Regions from separate parts of the Streptomyces sp. NPDC006610 genome, predicted to be linked through region 1. Evidence: riboswitches for the same ligand, from Rfam matches in the RefSeq annotation. Region 1 holds a riboswitch; each other region holds the start of a gene.
The links. A riboswitch is a leader RNA that binds a small molecule or an ion and turns the genes downstream of it on or off. The one in region 1 is predicted to bind cobalamin.
Positions count from the first base shown of each region.

Region 1 (3,265 bases):
CTCCTCGGTCGGGTAGAAGTTGACGTCCACGACCCGGTCGAGGAAGACGACGGCGGTGCGGACGGTGTCGTCCAGCCGCTCCCAGTCCATGTCCGAGCCGCTCACGAAGGCGCCGAGGTTGACCGAGCCCAGGTTGCAGACCGCCGTCTCGCCGTCGTCGGTGACCTCCAGGATCTCCGTGCAGAGGTTGGAGGAGTGGACGACGTGACCGGGCTCGGCGGTCTGGTTGGCGGTGCGGTTGGCGGCGTCCTTGAAGGTCATCCAGCCGTTGCCGGTCTGCGCGAGGGTGCGCATCATCCGGCCGTACAGCTCCCGCGCGGGCAGGACCTTGCGGGCGAGGCCCTTCTCCTCGGCCGCGCGGTAGGCGGCGTCGAACTCCGCGCCCCACAGGTCGGTCAGCTCCGGCACGTCGGACGGGGAGAACAGCGACCACGCGCCGTCGGCGTCGACGCGGCGCATGAACTCGTCCGGGACCCAGTGCGCGAGGTTCAGGTTGTGGGTGCGGCGGGCGTCCTCACCGGTGTTGTCGCGCAGCTCCAGGAACTCCTCGATATCCGCGTGCCAGGTCTCCAGGTACACCGCCGCGGCTCCCTTGCGCCGGCCTCCCTGGTTCACGGCGGCCACCGAGGCGTCGAGGGTCTTCAGGAACGGGACGATGCCGCCCGAGTGCCCGTTGGTGCCGCGGATCAGCGAACCCCGGGCACGGACGCGGGAGTAGGCGATGCCGATGCCGCCCGCGTGCTTCGACAGGCGGGCGACCTGGTGGTAGCGGTCGTAGATCGAGTCCAGCTCGTCCTGCGGGGAGTCGAGGAGGTAGCAGGACGACATCTGGGGGTGGCGGGTGCCGGAGTTGAAGAGGGTGGGGGAGGAGGGGAGGTAGTCGAGGCGGCTCATCAGCCGGTAGAGGGCGGCGACCTCGTCGACCGCGCGCGCGGTGTCGTCCTCGGCGAGGCCGGCGGCGACGCGGAGCAGGAAGTGCTGGGGCGTCTCGACGACCTTGCGGGTGACCGGGTGGCACAGCAGGTAGCGGCTGTGCAGGGTGCGCAGGCCGAAGTAGCCGAAGCGGTCGTCGGCGGCCGGGTCGACCAGGGCGTCGAGGCGGTCGGCGTGGAGGCGCACGAACTGCGCGGTGCGGTCCGCGACGAGGCCCTCGCGGTGACCGGTCGCGACCGACTCGGTGAACGTGGTGACGCCCTGGGAGGCGGCCTCGGCGCGGAGGGTCTGGGTGAGCAGCCGGGCGGCGAGCTTCGAGTGGGCGGGGTCCTCGGAGATCAGGCCGGCGGCGGCCTCCGTGGCCAGTTCGCGCAGTTCGGCCTCGTCCGCGTGCGCCGATCGGCCGCGCAGCGCGGCGGCGGCGACCCGTCCGGGGTCGGCGCCGGGGAGGTCGGCGGTCAGCTCGGTCAGGGTCCGCAGCAGGGCGGCTCCGGGGGCGTCGTCGGCGGGCTGGGCCCACTGCGACGCCCGAGTCGCCTGCGTCGTGTGTGTCGCCTGGGTCGCTGAAGCGGGATCCGCTGGCGCGATGGTCACGTGGGGGCTCTCCCTCGCTCGGGCACGGGGCCTGCGAGGGCGGGGCAGCTCACGAGCGCACGCGGCGTCGCGTCCACCGACCCATTCCACGAGGCCCGGACGTCATGCGCCGGGCCGGTCGGCCGGGCGCGCTGCCGGCAGGTCGTCGGACTCGACAGGCGTGCGTGAACACGCGTGTACACCGTTGCGGGACAGTTCCGGATTCGCACCGGATTCCCCTGCGGCGGCAGCGAGCATGAGCATACATCTTGTGTCGGTCGCGGAAAGCACCCCCCAGATGTTGTGCCCCGCCGTGTCGCGTCGGAGCGCGGGAGTGCCGGAGGCGGGGACGGCGAAGCGTCGGGGCGGGCCGCGGTCGGGTCGGGTCGGGTCGGGTCGGAGGAGCGTCAGCGCAGGGCGAGCGCGTAGGTGATCAGCAGGACGTCGTCCACGTCCGGGAGGGGGTTCCAGTCGCGCTCCGGGGTGCGGACGAAACCCAGCCGCTCGTAGATGCGGTGGGCGGCGTGCATCGTGCGCTGACTGGACAGCACGACGCCGTTGCAGCCGGTCAGGCTCCGCGCCCGCTCGACGCAGGCGCGGGCCAGCGCCTCGCCGACGCCCCGGCCGCGTGCGGCGTGCGCGACCGCGAGCATCCGTATCTCGGCTTCGCCGGGCTCCGCGATGTCGGCCATGGGACCGCCGGAGGGCACGAAGGTGACGCCGCCGAGCACCTCGCCGTCGCGCACGGCGACCAGTACCTCGGCGTGGGCGGCGCGCTTCGCCACGTCCCGCAACTCGCCCAGGTACGCGTCGCTCTCACCGAAGTCGAGGAGGCCGTCCTGGAGATAGGCCTGCGCGGTGATCTCTCCGAGGGGCGCGTACTCGGCGGGTTCCGCCGGGCGGATGACGATGTCCATGGGGGGAGTGTGCACGACGGCGGGCCGCCGCAGGTCCTGCCTGCGACGGCCCGCCGGGGTGTGCGTCGGTCAGTGGGCCGATCCCGCCGTGGCCGGCGGGAGTTCCACCTGGACGCCCGGGTCGCCGGCGTCCGCGGTGTAGTCCTCGGGGCGCGTCTCGTCGACGCCGTCGGGGGCCTTCACCGCCCGCAGCACGAAGGTCAGGACCACCGTCACCGCCAGGTTGATCACGAACGCCGTGAGGCCGATGTAGCCGATCTCGCCGATGCCGGGGATCTCCTTCGACGAGCCGCCGAAGTGCTTCTGCGTGGGCGAGGCGACGCCGTACGCGGCGACCGTGCCGTAGAGCATGCCGACCGCCCAGCCGGCCAGCAGCGCCCAGCGGTGGAACCAGCGCGTGAACAGGCCGCCCACCAGCGCCGGGAACGTCTGGAGGATCCAGATGCCGCCCAGCAGCTGGAAGTTGATGGCCACCGTCTTGTCCATGGTCAGGACGAAGGCGAGCGCGCCCACCTTCACCAGCAGCGACACCAGCTTGGAGACCCGGGTCTCCTGCTCCGGCGTGGCGTCCGGCTTGAGGAAGTCCTTGTAGATGTTGCGGGTGAACAGGTTCGCCGCCGCGATCGACATGATCGCCGCCGGGACCAGCGCGCCGATGCCGATGGCCGCGAAGGCGACGCCCGCGAACCAGTCCGGGAACATGTTCTCGAACAGCTGCGGGATCGCCAGCTGCCCGTTGGACACCTTGACCCCGGCCGCGATGGCCATGAAGCCGAGCAGCGCCAGCAGGCCGAGCATCAGCGAGTACAGCGGCAGGATCGTGGTGTTGCGGCGGATCACCT
Region 1 is NZ_JBEXOP010000001.1:178,770-182,034, forward strand. Features, by position in the region: gene ABZY13_RS00815 (ribonucleoside-diphosphate reductase subunit alpha) at 1-1,527, opposite strand, end outside; cobalamin riboswitch at 1,646-1,777, opposite strand; gene ABZY13_RS00820 (GNAT family N-acetyltransferase) at 1,914-2,423, opposite strand; gene mctP (monocarboxylate uptake permease MctP) at 2,493-3,265, opposite strand, start outside.

Region 2 (3,265 bases), on a different contig from region 1:
GCCCGGTGAGGTCCCGGAGCATGTCCAGGCCCGGCTCCAGCAGCGAGACGTCGCCGCGGAACTTGTTCACCAGGAACCCGGCGACCAGCGCCTGGTCCTCGGGCGAGAGCAGCGCCACCGTGCCGAAGAAGGACGCGAAGACGCCCCCGCGGTCGATGTCGCCCACCACCAGCACGGGCAGCCGCGCGTTGCGGGCGATCCCCATGTTCACGATGTCGGTCCGCCGCAGGTTGATCTCCGCAGGACTGCCGGCCCCCTCACAGATCACCGCGTCATACGTGCCCCGCAACTGCTCCAGACAGTCCAGCACCGTGCCCAGCAGCCGCTGCTGCCGCCCGCCGTGGTAGCCGCGGGCGCTCAGCTCGCCCACCGGCCTGCCCAGCAGCACCACCTGGCTGCTCTGCTCGCCGCCCGGCTTGAGCAGCACCGGGTTCATCAGGGCGGTCGGCTCGATCCGGCAGGCCTGCGCCTGCATGGCCTGAGCCCGCCCGATCTCCGCGCCCTCGCGGGTCACGAAGGAGTTCAGCGACATGTTCTGCGCCTTGAACGGCGCCACCTTCACGCCCTGGCGGACCAGCCAGCGGCAGATCCCGGCGGTGACCACGCTCTTGCCGGCGTCGGAGGTGGTGCCGGCGACGAGGAGCCCTCCGCTCATCACGTACGTCCTCTCTGCAGGGCGGACTTCACCACGGACACGCCCGCGCACACCCCGAGCGCGAGCACGCTCACGCGCCGGGACAGCCGGACCGCGCGCCGGATGTCCCCGACCTCGACGGCGCGCCCGGCTGCCCCGTTGAGCACGGGCCGGTGCTCGACGCGCCCGCCGTACGACAGCGTCCCGCCGAGCCGCACCCCGAGCGCCCCCGCGAACGAGGCCTCCACGGGCCCGGCGTTGGGACTCGGGTGCCTGTGGGCGTCGGTCCGCCAGGCCCGCAGCGCGCCGCGCGGATCGTCACCGGCCGCGGCGGCGAGGACGGCGGTGAGCCGCGCGCCCGGCCATCCGGCGAGGTCGTCGAGGCGGGCGGAGGCCCAGCCGTAACGGCGGTGGCGGGGCGACTTGTGGCCGACCATGGCGTCGAGGGTGTTGACGGCCCGGAAGCCGAGCAGCCCCGGCACTCCGCAGGCCGCGCCCCACACCAGCGCGCCGACCACGGCGTCCGAGGTGTTCTCGGCGACGGACTCCACCACCGCGCGGGCGATCCCGTCGGCGTCCAGCGCCTGCGGATCGCGTCCGCACAGGTGCGGCAGCCGGTCCCGGGCGGCCTCGACGTCCCCGGCCTCCAGGGCGCGCCCGACGGTTTCGGCCTCGCGGGCGAGGGAGGTACCGCCGACGACGGCCCAGGTGGCGGCGCCGGTCAGCAGGACGGAGGCGGCGGGGGAGGAGCGTACGGCACGGGAGGCGGCGGCCCCGAGGGCGACGGCGCCGCCGGCGCACAGCGCGGTGTGCAGCGCGCCCCACCCGCGGTGGTCACGCCACAGCACCCGTTCCACGGCGCCCGCGGCACGTCCGAACGCGGCGACCGGGTGCCCGCGGCGGGGATCGCCGAGGAGCAGGTCGCCGAGGAGGCCGGCGGTGGCGCCGTACGCGAAGACGCGATCGGCACGCATCGGGCTCAGCCGGTCGCGAGGTCGCGTGGGGAGGCGTCGGGAAGAGACCTGGTGCTGAACCTCGAACGGCAGCCGAGCATCGCGTTGTGTCCTCACTCAGGGTGTCCACGCCCTGGTTCGACGAGACCGGCGGTGAGAGTTCCTGGCTCCCGGGGTTTCCTGCCCCGGTCACAGTGGCGGGACCGCGCCGGATTCTCACCGGGCTTCCTCTCCTGCCGCCGTACATGGCCCCGGAAGTCCACCACGGGGTTGGAAGGGCCGTCAACTTGCCGTTGACCTGCGGGAGGGGAGTGTGCTGAGGCCCACACCGGCCCCCTTGCGCCCGCCCATGGGTCCCGGAACGCGCGGATGCCCGCCTGCCCCGGCCACCGGTGAGGGCGGCCCGGGCAGGCGGGCGTCGAGGGGGAGGACCCGAAGGGGGAGCGGGCTGCGAGGGGGGAGGGCTACGCGACGATCAGGTAGATCCCGTACGCCACCGCCGCCGCGCACCCGGCGAAGGCCGCGTAGGCGCCGGTCAGCGCGAGGGCCGCGGAGCCGCCGCCGCTGGCCGCGGCGCGCTCACGGCGGGACAGTCCCGCGATGCCGAGGGTGAACAGGCCCACGAGGGCCACGGTGACCACGAGGCTGACGCCGAAGACGGAGCCGAGGGCCGCCCAGTCGATCTTCATGCTGCTTCCGTTCCTTCGTCAGACGGGGGTGGAGGCCGACGGGGCCTTGGAGTCGCTCGCCTGGGCGGGGATCGCCGCCGCCAGTTCCTCCGCCGCGGCGGCGGTGGGCGGCGGGGTGACCGCGGCCATGGCGGTGGTGACCACGCCGGCCGGCTCCTCGGTGTCGTTGACGTTGGTGTGGTCGACGACCTCGCGGCGGGAGATCTTCCAGATGGCGGCGCTGGAGCCGACCAGGAAGACGGCCACGAGCGCGGTGCCCCAGTCGCCGAAGCGGGTGACGACCTCGGCGAGCGCGCCCACCAGGGCGGCGGCCGGCAGGGTCAGGCCCCAGGCGACGAACATCCGGGTGGCGGTGGACCAGCGGACCACGCCGCCCTTGCGGCCCAGGCCCGCGCCCATCACGGCGCCGGAGACCGAGTGCGTGGTGGAGAGGGAGAAGCCGAGGTGGGAGGAGGCGAGGATGACCGTCGCGGCGCTGGTCTGGGCGGCGAAGCCCTGCTGCGGCTGGAGGTCGGTCAGGCCCTTGCCCATGGTGCGGATGATGCGCCAGCCGCCGAGGTAGGTGCCGAGGGCGATGGCCACGCCCGCGGAGAGGATGACCCACATGGGCGGGTCGGAGTCGGGGGCGAGGGTGCCGCCGGCGACCAGGGCGAGGGTGATGATGCCCATCGTCTTCTGGGCGTCGTTGGTGCCGTGGGCGAGGGAGACCAGGCCGGCGGAGGCGATCTGCCCGGCGCGGTAGCCCTTGGCCGAGGCCTCGCCGTCGGCCTTGCGGCCGAGCCGGTACGTCAGCCGGGTGCCGAGCATCGCCGCGACGCCCGCCACCAGCGGGGCGGCGATGGCCGGGATGAGCACCTTGGTGACCAGCGCGTCGCCGTGCACCGCGCCGAAGCCGGCGGAGGCGACGGTGGCGCCGACCAGGCCGCCCATGAGGGCGTGCGAGGAGGACGAGGGCAGGCCCACCAGCCAGGTCAGCAGGTTCCACAGGA
Region 2 is NZ_JBEXOP010000026.1:51,840-55,104, reverse strand. Features, by position in the region: gene ABZY13_RS21370 (cobyric acid synthase) at 1-655, opposite strand, end outside; gene ABZY13_RS21365 (cobalamin biosynthesis protein) at 655-1,608, opposite strand; cobalamin riboswitch at 1,724-1,867, opposite strand; gene ABZY13_RS21360 (hypothetical protein) at 2,052-2,276, opposite strand; gene ABZY13_RS21355 (inorganic phosphate transporter) at 2,295-3,265, opposite strand, start outside.
Region 2: linked by a shared signal. The riboswitch ahead of ABZY13_RS21365 (cobalamin biosynthesis protein) and the one ahead of ABZY13_RS00815 (ribonucleoside-diphosphate reductase subunit alpha) in region 1 are both predicted to bind cobalamin.

Region 3 (3,265 bases), on a different contig from region 1:
TCCTGGCCTGGACCCTGGCCGGCTTCACCCCCACCGACATCGCCGAGCTCCTCGGCCTGCGCGCTGAGACCGTACGCGCCAACCTCATGAAAGCCCGCCGCTCCGCGGCCGCCTACCTCACGGCACGGGAGGAGGAACAGTGACCGACCACCGAGCACACCACCACGACGACCAGACGGTGGACCGCCGGCTCGCTCAGCACCAGCATGCCCTGACCAGCGCACTGGACGACGTCCTCGACGTCGAAGCCGGACTGCGCGAGATCCTCATCCACTCCCGCCAGGACACCGCCGCTGACGACCTCGACACCGTCCTGGACACCGAAGCCGGACTCGCCGCCATCCTGCCCCCCACCCCAGAACCAGCCGCCCCGCCCAGCACACACCGCGCCCCCCACGACCACACCGGCGCACAGGAACTCCTCCGCACCCTCAGCCCTTCAGACCGCATGACCCTGCGCGACCATCCCCACGTCAAACAAGCTTTCCGAGACCTCGCCCGCGACCACGATTTCCTCGCTCCCGCCCTGATCATCGTCCGCCCTCTCAACCTCATCCTCGACCTCGCCTTCGACCTCGCCCGCGACCTCAACCGCGACCTCGATCTCGCCCTCCTCGGCCGCCGCCTCAACCGCAACCTCGGCTACGCCCGTGACTTCGCCGGCCGCTTCGCCCACAACCTCGACGGCTCCATCAACCGCGACTTCCAACGCGCCCGCGCTCGCGCCCGCTACATCAACCGCCTCCTCGACCTCGCCCTCAGCGACGACCACGCCAGCGACCGCGACTTCCGCCTCGACCACGACCTCGACTTCCAACGCGCCCGCGCCCGCGCCCGCGACCTCAACTCCATCCTCGACCTCGCCCTCGCCCGTGCCAGCGACCTCGACCTCGACCATGCCAGCGAGGCGGCGCGCACCGTCGTCCGCACCGTCGTCGATGTCCGCACTACCGAGGTTGGCCGGGCCATCGGTGCGGCGCTCCGCCGAGAGCCCCCCATGCTCGATAAGAACTCGCTGCACACGCTCCTGGATGACTTCACCACCGCCGACTTGAGCGACGTCGACCTGACCGGCATGGATCTCAGCGGAGTCCACTGGTCGGAACGTGGCACACAGTGGCCGCCGGTCCTCGATGTCGAAGACCTCAAGGCCCGCTCCGACGAGACCCCGCGCGGCAGCGGAACCTGGATCGTCCGCTCCGGAACCGCCAGCATCCGCGACCCGGCCGAACTATGAGGAGAGGTGGCGTGATGACTGCGGGTCTGCACAGCTGCCCGGCGTCCCAGCAACCCGAAACTCCAAAAATATCCGACTGCGTTGCCCCGCCAGTGCCGACGCGGTTCGCCTCGGCCCCACCGCTCCGCCACGCCTTCCACGGGGGTCAGCGACTGCGGTAGCTGCTCGACGAGTTCGGCGTACTCGTCGCTGACGTCCCGGGAGACCACCCAGGACAACGAGGAACTTGGGCCGTCTCCAGGAGTTCCCGGTACGTGTCCTGGGGGCTCGGGTCCAAGAGGGCACGCACAGCACGAACGGTGTCCTTCATGTCCCGCTTCGACGGCCGTCCCTACGACGAAAACGCCGAGCGGCTGGTGCTGCGGGCTGTCCGCGAGGCGTGACGCAGAACGGCAGGGGTGTGCGGCGGGGTCCGCACGCCCTTGGGCCAGGACGCGGGGGATCGTAGGATCAGCAGGTCATCGCCGCGACGGGAGACAGGAAGCCGGTGCGAGTCCGGCACGGTCCCGCCACTGTGACCGGGGAGTGCACCCTTCGACACGCCACTGCGCGCCGCGCGGGAAGGCCAGGGGGAGCGTCGATCCGGGAGTCAGGACACTGGCCTGTCGCGGGCCCGTTCCGAGGAGCGCGGACTCCCCAGGAGGCTTCACGTGTACGACGGCACGTCCCGTCCCCCGCTGTTCACCCCTGCCCGCCGACGCCGCGCCCTGCGGGCGGCGGCCGCGGCCGTACTGTCGGCGGCCCTGCTGACCGCCGGCTGCGGATCGTCTCAGGACACCGCCAAGGACGCGAAGGCCGCGGCCTCGTCGGCCGACGGCTTTCCGGTCACCGTCGACAACTGCGGCGTGAAGACGACGTACGACAAGGCGCCCGCCCGCGTCGTCACCATCCACCAGCACCCGGCGGAACTCATGCTCTCCCTGGGCCTGAAGGACCGCATGGTCGGCACTGCCTTCTCCGACTCCGCCGTCCTGCCCGAACTGAAGAAGGACTACGAGGCAATCCCGGAACTGGCGAAGAAGGAGCCGTCCTTCGAAACCGTCCTGGAGGCCGAACCGGATCTGGTCTACGGCGGCTACGGCAGCGCCTTCGCCGAGAATGAGGGCCGCTCCCGCTCGGCATTCGCCGACGCCGGCATCGACACCCACCTCAACCGCGAGTACTGCGGCAAGAAGCGGGTCACGATGGCCGACACCTACGACGAGATCCGCACCATTGGCAGGATCTTCAACGTCTCCGGCCGGGCGGACAAGCTGGTCTCCGACCTCCAGGCGCGGGTCGGCAAGGTCACCGACGCCGTCGAGGGCGAGCCCGAGGTACCCGTCTTCGTCTACGACAGTGGTGACAAGACCGCCTTCACCGCGGGCGGCAAGAGCCTGGGCACCGAACTGATCCGGCTGGCCGGCGGCGAGAACGTCTTCGCCGGCCTCGACGACGTCTTCGGTGACGTCTCCTGGGAACAGGTCGTCGAACGCAAACCAGAGGTCATCGCGATCTACGACTACGCGGGCGCCGGAAGCGTCGAGCAGAAGAAGAAGTTCCTGCTCGCCCAGCCCGCTCTGCGGGACGTGCCCGCCCTCAGGAACAAGCGGTTCGTCGTGCTGCCGTTGACCGCCACCCTGGTCGGCGTGCGGTCCGCGTACGCGGTGGAGGACCTGGCCCGCGGCATCCACCCCGAGAGCTTCCGGTGACGGCTCCGGTCACCGACGACGCCACCGGGCGGGCCGTGAAACCGGGGAAACAGGACGACAGGCGGGCCGGGCCGGCCGGTCTCACCGTCACGCTCGTCGTCCTGGCCACCCTGCTGATGGTCTCCGCCACGGCGGGCCTGGCGATCGGTTCGGTTCAGGTGCCGCCCGGCCAGGTGTGGGGCATCGTGACGAACGCGCTGGGCGTCGACTGGGCGGAACCGGACTGGTCGCGGGCGCGGGAGACCATCGTGCTGGACGTCCGCGCGCCCCGCGTCCTTCTCGGGGCGGTGGCCGGCGCCGGACTCGCGGTCGTGGGCACCGCCCTGCAGGCTCTGAT
Region 3 is NZ_JBEXOP010000042.1:37,672-40,936, forward strand. Features, by position in the region: gene ABZY13_RS27480 (sigma factor-like helix-turn-helix DNA-binding protein) at 1-143, shown strand, start outside; gene ABZY13_RS27485 (hypothetical protein) at 140-1,237, shown strand; cobalamin riboswitch at 1,676-1,858, shown strand; gene ABZY13_RS27490 (ABC transporter substrate-binding protein) at 1,888-2,928, shown strand; gene ABZY13_RS27495 (iron ABC transporter permease) at 2,964-3,265, shown strand, end outside.
Region 3: linked by a shared signal. The riboswitch ahead of ABZY13_RS27490 (ABC transporter substrate-binding protein) and the one ahead of ABZY13_RS00815 (ribonucleoside-diphosphate reductase subunit alpha) in region 1 are both predicted to bind cobalamin.